Regions from separate parts of the Streptomyces sp. NPDC102279 genome, predicted to be linked through region 3. Evidence: predicted binding sites of a transcription regulator. Region 3 holds the regulator's gene; each other region holds the start of a gene.

Region 1 (2,265 bases), on a different contig from region 3:
TCCGAGTCCGAGTTCTCGATCTCGGCGCGGATCTGGTTGACCCGGCCGGCGACCTGGTCGGCAGAGCCGGAGCCGTCGACGATCGTGGTCTCGTCCTTGGTGATGACGACCTTGCGGGCACGGCCCAGCAGGTCCAGACCCGCGTTCTCCAGCTTGAGGCCGACCTCCTCGGAGATGACCTCGCCGCCCGTGAGGATGGCGATGTCGCCGAGCATGGCCTTGCGGCGGTCACCGAAGCCCGGAGCCTTGACGGCGACGGACTTGAAGGTGCCACGGATCTTGTTGACGACCAGGGTCGACAGCGCCTCGCCCTCGACGTCCTCGGCGATGATCAGCAGCGGCTTGCCGCCCTGCATGACCTTCTCGAGGAGCGGGAGCAGGTCCTTGACGTTCGCGATCTTGGAGTTCGCGATCAGGATGTACGGGTCGTCGAGGACGGCCTCCATACGCTCCATGTCGGTGGCGAAGTACGCCGAGATGTAGCCCTTGTCGAAGCGCATACCCTCGGTGAGTTCCAGCTCCAGACCGAAGGTCTGGGACTCCTCGACGGTGATGACGCCTTCCTTGCCGACCTTGTCCATCGCCTCGGCGATGAGCTCGCCGATCTGCGTGTCGGCGGCGGAGATGGAGGCCGTGGAAGCGATCTGCTCCTTGGTCTCGACATCCTTGGCCTGCTCGAGCAGGGCACCGGAGACGGCCTCGACGGCCTTCTCGATACCGCGCTTGAGGGCCATCGGGTTGGCGCCGGCGGCGACGTTGCGCAGACCCTCGCGCACGAGCGCCTGGGCCAGCACGGTCGCCGTGGTCGTACCGTCGCCGGCGACGTCGTCCGTCTTCTTGGCGACTTCCTTGACCAGCTCGGCGCCGATCTTTTCGTACGGGTCCTCGAGCTCGATCTCCTTGGCGATGGAAACACCATCGTTGGTGATCGTGGGCGCGCCCCACTTCTTCTCGAGGACGACGTTACGGCCCTTGGGGCCGAGGGTGACCTTGACGGCGTCGGCGAGCTGGTTCATCCCGCGCTCGAGACCGCGCCGTGCCTCCTCGTCGAACGCGATGATCTTGGCCATGTGAAGTGGTCCTCCCGGACGGGGTGGATTGCTCCGGATCGCGCCCGCGCCCGCGACGGACGGCCTGCATGCCCTGTGGTTCCTTGCCCCACCGGCCTGCGGACCTCGCTGGCCCGATCCAAGTTCTGTCACTCTCACTGGGAGAGTGCTAACGCCAATGATTAGCACTCGACCCCGTCGAGTGCAAGGTGCGCTCGTGAGGCGAGCCCCTCCGAGGGGTGGCGGTCGGGCGCAAGCGCCTCTCGGGAAACGGGCCCCCGGGGGAAGCCCCCGCGCACGGCGCGCGCCCGCGCGCGCGTGGGGAAGACGCACGAGGGGCCCGCATCCCTGGTGGGATGCGGGCCCCTCGTGCGTGAGTGCGTCGGTGGTCGTTCGCGCCCGATCAGACGGCGAGTTTGACCATGTCCGCCTGCGGACCCTTCTGGCCCTGCGAGATCTCGAACTCCACTCGCTGACCCTCTTCAAGGGTGCGGTAGCCGTCCATCTGAATCGCGCTGTAGTGCACGAAGACGTCCGCACCACCGTCGACCGCGATGAAGCCGTACCCCTTCTCCGCGTTGAACCACTTGACGGTGCCCTGAGCCATGCCTAACTCCCCTATTACTGGCCCTTGCACAGATCCGCACTTCGCGGATCCGGGTCAGACCTCCACCCCCCAACGGGTTGGGGGTGTGCGCCGGAACGCGTCGACCGCGGCTGAATGTATCTGTCCAACTGCCGTCTGCAACAGGTCAATCGGACGAGAATTCTGGGCACGCCTGATCGCCGGTATAGGGAGAATTCGAGGAGATCCAGGGCAAGTCGGGCCCCGTATATGCCATAAACGGCTCAAAAAGGCCGGGCACTTTGGCTACTTCTTGTCGGCTGCCGGGAGAGGACTCATATGCGTCCGGCATGAAACCAACATCCAGAACGGGGCGACTTCCCCAACCCTACCCCGTTCAACCCTGCAGAATTGCCCCCTCCGCTTCTCTCACGGAGGGGGCAATTCGATGAACTCTTCGTGTTCGGCATTACCGAGGGTAACGATCAGCCTCCGGCGACGGCCGGAATGATCGAGACGCCCACCCCGTCCGGGGTCGCCGTCTCCAGTCCCTGCTCGAAGCGCACGTCGTCGTCGTTCACGTACACGTTGACGAAGCGGCGCAGCTTGCCCTGGTCGTCCAGGACGCGCGCGCTGATGCCCGTGTGGTTC
Region 2 (2,265 bases), on a different contig from region 3:
GGCCGTCGCGAGGAGCTCCTCGGACACGGCCTTGACCGCGGCGTCGATGCCCTTCTTCAGGAGGGCGGGCGACGCGCCGGCGGCGACGTTGCGCAGGCCCTCGCGGACGAGCGCCTGGGCCAGCACGGTGGCGGTGGTCGTACCGTCACCCGCGATGTCGTTGGTCTTGGTCGCCACCTCCTTCACCAGCTGGGCACCGAGGTTCTCGTACGGGTCGTCGAGCTCGACCTCGCGCGCGATGGTCACACCGTCGTTGGTGATGGTGGGGGCGCCGAACTTCTTGTCGATGACGACGTTGCGGCCCTTGGGGCCGATCGTCACCTTCACCGTGTCGGCAAGCTTGTTGACGCCGCGCTCGAGGGCGCGACGGGCGTCCTCGTCGAACTTCAGGATCTTCGCCATGGGAGCGGTTCAGCCCTCTCGGAAAACTTGGGAGAAACGAACGGCGCCCCCAGCGCCCGGTTCATCAGAAGTAGCGGGGGCCAGGGGCGCAGTTCACTGCAATGCTTGGTGCGGGGTCGTCCGGGGAATGACCCCGAACGCCCTTACCGGGTGAATTACTTCTCGATGATCGCGAGTACGTCGCGAGCCGAGAGGACGAGGTATTCCTCGCCGTTGTACTTCACTTCGGTGCCGCCGTACTTGCTGTAGAGCACGACGTCGCCGACGGTGACGTCGAGCGGAAGACGGTTACCGTCCTCGAAGCGGCCCGGGCCCACGGCCAGGACGACGCCCTCCTGGGGCTTCTCCTTGGCGGTGTCCGGGATGACCAGGCCAGAGGCCGTGGTCTGCTCGGCGTCGAGCGGCTGGACCACAATGCGGTCCTCGAGCGGCTTGATGGCAACCTTGGAGCTGGTGGTCGTCACGATCCGACCTCCCCCTTCGGAGATCTCACGGGGTTAACTGTCTGAGGTGGCGACCAGGTGGATCCGTCGTCGCGGGTGCCGGATCTGCCCGTCGCTATTGGCACTCTCCAGGGGGGAGTGCCAGGCCTGACACTATGACTGCGATTAGCACTCGGTCAAGCGGAGTGCCAAAGCCGGGCGGCGTGGCGCGGCCCCGACGGCCCCATCGGATGTCCGGGCGGGCCCCTCTGGAAGCGGTTTCCGGGCTCTAGAGGTAGTTCTCCAGCCGGGCGGGCGTGAAGCCCTCGGCCTGGATGCGCCGGAGCAGCCGCAGCGTGGCGTCCGTGAGGTCGGGCTCCTCGAAGCCGGAGAGGATGTCGCCCGGCCGGAGCCGGTGCGCACCGGGGGTCCTGCCGAGGACGACCGCTCTGACCCCGCAGTCGCCGGCGGCTCGCAGGGTGGTCGCGTCGTACCGGCCGTAGGGGGGCCGCAGCAGCCGGGGACGGATACCGAAGCGCTGCCGGAGCTTGTCCTGCTGCCCGCAGATCTCGGCGCGCTGGCCCGCGTAGGGCAGTCCGCGCAGGGAGGCGTGGTCGAGGGTGTGGTTCTGGACGGTCGCGCCGACCTCGCGCAGCCGGGCGAGGTGGGCGTACCCCGGCCCGACGACACTGTCCGTGAGGAACATGCTGACGGGCAGCCGCAGTTCACGGACCATGTCGACGAACCGCGGATCGCGTTCGGCTCCGTCGTCGTACGTCAGGAAGACGACCTTGTCGCGGGTGCGGACGTGGTCCACGACGGGCGGCAGACCCGGGCCCGCGGTGCGCGCGGTGGTCCGGGCGGGCGCACGGGGCGCCGGGGCGAGCGGGGCGGTCAGGCCCCAGCGGCGGTACGCCGTCTGCTGCGGGTGCACCCGCTGCGCCGCCTTCTTGCCCAGCCGCTCGATCGGGTCGACGGACTGCGCGCAGCCGGTGAGCAGCAGCGCCGCGAGCAGTCCGGCGACCGGCACCCGCAGCCTCACAGGTAGTCCTCCAGGCGCGCGACCGCGTAGCCCTCGGCGGTGACCCTCTTCAGGAAGCGGCGGACCAGGTCGGGCATGGTCCCCTTCCAGTCCTTGCGGCCGCGGAAGTGGGTGAGGACGATGTCGCCGGGGTGCAGGTCCTGGTCCTCCTCGCGGTACTCCCAGTGGTCGACGAAGACCTCCTCGTCCCAGATGGGCGCGTGCGTGACGCCGCAGGACTTGGCGGCGCGCAGGGTGTCCTGGTTGTAGTTGCCGTAGGGCGGGCGGAAGAGCGACGGGCGCTTGCCGAACTGCTTCTTCATCACGTCCTGCATGCCGCAGATCTCGTGCTTCTGCTGCGCGTAGGAGAGGCCGGGCAGGTACGGGTGGTGCAGCGTGTGGTTGTTGAGGGTGATGCCG
Region 3 (2,265 bases):
AGGGCCCCGGGCCAGCGGGACGGAACGGCGTCGGGGCCCGCCTGCGGTTCGCCGGACTCCTCGACCAGGTCACCGCAGAACACCACCGCCGGGTCCCCCGGCACGACGACCACGAGGTCGTGGGCGGTGTGGCCCTCACCCGTCCGCACCAGCCGCACCCCGACGCCGCCACCGAGTTCCAGGTCCCGGGCGCCCCGGACCTCGTGCCGGGGGCGTACGAGGGCGTCCGCCGCCTCCTGCGCCGCCCGGGGATCCAGCCCGTTGCGCACCGCGTCCGCGCGCAGCTCCTCGCGGCCCCTCTCGTACACCCCGGACGAGCCGTCCGCGACGAACGTCTCGGCGCCCTCGAACGCCGCGGCACCGAAGACATGGTCGAAATGCGGGTGGGTGAGTGCGAGGTGCGTCACGTGCCGGCCCGGGCCGAGCAGTCGTTCCGCGTCGACGCGCAGCGCCTCGCCCTCCGCGAGACGTGATCCCGCGTCGATCATCAGCGCCGCGTCCTCGCCGACGACGAGCCCGACGGTGCAGTCCCAGTCCGGAAGCCGCCGCCGGCCGATCCGGGGCGCCACCCGTTCCCACCCCAGCTCTTCCCAAGTCAGCCTCATACGGCGACGCTAGCGGTGACCGGGTGTCGCGCACGACATCGCAGGCCCGCCCTTGCCGGGGTCGTGCCTCACCGCCGTACACTGGCCCGGGGAACGCTGGCACTCGGGCGCGTTGAGTGCCAGGCGAAAAGCCACGAAGGCCACGAAGACCACGGAGTCGACTTCTGGAGGTGTGCGCGATGCTCAGTGAACGCAGGCTCGAGGTGCTCCGCGCCATCGTCCAGGACTATGTGGGCACCGAGGAGCCGGTCGGCTCCAAGGCGCTCACGGAGCGCCACCGGCTCGGCGTCTCGCCGGCGACCGTCCGCAACGACATGGCGGTCCTGGAGGACGAGGGCTACATCGCCCAGCCGCACACCAGCGCCGGACGCATCCCCACGGACAAGGGATACCGGCTCTTCGTCGACAAGCTCGCGGGCGTCAAGCCGATGACCGCGCCCGAGCGGCGCGCCATCCAGAACTTCCTGGACGGAGCCGTCGACCTCGACGACGTCGTCGGCCGGACGGTGCGGCTGCTCGCGCAGCTCACCCGGCAGGTCGCCGTCGTGCAGTACCCCTCGCTGACCCGCTCGACCGTGCGGCACGTGGAGCTGCTCTCGCTCGCCCCGGCGCGCGTGATGCTCGTGCTGATCACGGACACCGGCCGGGTCGAGCAACGCATGATCAACTGTCACGTGCCGTTCGGTGAGACTTCTCTCGCCGATCTGCGGGCCCGGCTCAACAGCCGGGTCGCGGGCCGCCCCTTCGCGGACGTCCCGCAGCTCGTGCAGGACCTCCCGGACGCCTTCGAGTCGGAGGACCGGGGTACGGTCACGACAGTGCTCTCCACCCTGCTGGAGACACTGGTCGAGGAGACCGAGGAGCGGCTGATGATCGGCGGGACCGCCAATCTCACCCGTTTCGGACATGACTTCCCTCTCACCATCCGGCCGGTGCTCGAAGCGCTGGAGGAGCAGGTCGTGCTCCTCAAGTTGCTTGGAGAGGCCGGGGATTCGAGCATGACCGTGCGAATCGGTCATGAGAACGCGTATGAGGGACTCAACTCCACGTCCGTGGTCTCGGTCGGCTACGGTTCGGGCGGCGAGGCAGTAGCCAAACTCGGCGTGGTCGGCCCGACCCGCATGGATTACCCGGGAACGATGGGAGCGGTACGAGCGGTGGCACGGTACGTCGGACAGATCCTGGCGGAGTCCTGAGTGGCCACGGACTACTACGCCGTACTCGGCGTGCGCCGCGACGCGTCCCAGGACGAGATCAAGAAGGCGTTCCGGAGGCTCGCACGCGAGCTGCATCCGGACGTCAATCCCGATCCGAAGACGCAGGAGCGCTTCAAGGAGATCAACGCCGCCTACGAGGTGTTGTCGGACCCGCAGAAGAAGCAGGTCTACGACCTCGGCGGTGACCCCCTGTCCCAGCAGGGCGGAGGCGCCGGCGGCTTCGGCGCGGGCGGCTTCGGGAACTTCTCGGACATCATGGACGCCTTCTTCGGCACCGCGTCGCAGCGCGGACCGCGCTCGCGCACCCGCCGCGGCCAGGACGCCATGATCCGACTGGAGATCGAGCTGGACGAGGCGGCCTTCGGCACCACGAAGGACCTCCAGGTCGACACCGCCGTCGTCTGCGCGACCTGCAACGGCGAGGGTGCCGCACCCGGGACCTC

What was found. Region 3 encodes HrcA, which represses chaperone genes, less so after heat shock. Its sites were predicted from a motif close to TTNGCACTCNGNNNNNCNGAGTGCNAA; they were not measured.
Region 1: groL (chaperonin GroEL) is a predicted target of HrcA. The motif match lies at 1,196-1,222, and genes of this name have one in related genera.
Region 2: groES (co-chaperone GroES) is a predicted target of HrcA. The motif match lies at 1,011-1,037, and genes of this name have one in related genera.

The regions. Positions count from the first base shown of each region.
Region 1 is NZ_JBIWLU010000005.1:176,547-178,811, reverse strand. It holds gene groL (chaperonin GroEL) at 1-1,070, opposite strand, end outside; gene ACIRQH_RS13765 (cold-shock protein) at 1,453-1,656, opposite strand; gene ACIRQH_RS13760 (MoaD/ThiS family protein) at 2,100-2,265, opposite strand, start outside.
Region 2 is NZ_JBIWLU010000027.1:9,411-11,675, forward strand. It holds gene groL (chaperonin GroEL) at 1-402, opposite strand, end outside; gene groES (co-chaperone GroES) at 558-866, opposite strand; gene ACIRQH_RS40510 (polysaccharide deacetylase family protein) at 1,114-1,866, opposite strand; gene ACIRQH_RS40515 (polysaccharide deacetylase family protein) at 1,863-2,265, opposite strand, start outside.
Region 3 is NZ_JBIWLU010000009.1:397,583-399,847, reverse strand. It holds gene ACIRQH_RS25070 (MBL fold metallo-hydrolase) at 1-605, opposite strand, end outside; gene hrcA (heat-inducible transcriptional repressor HrcA) at 785-1,801, shown strand; gene dnaJ (molecular chaperone DnaJ) at 1,802-2,265, shown strand, end outside.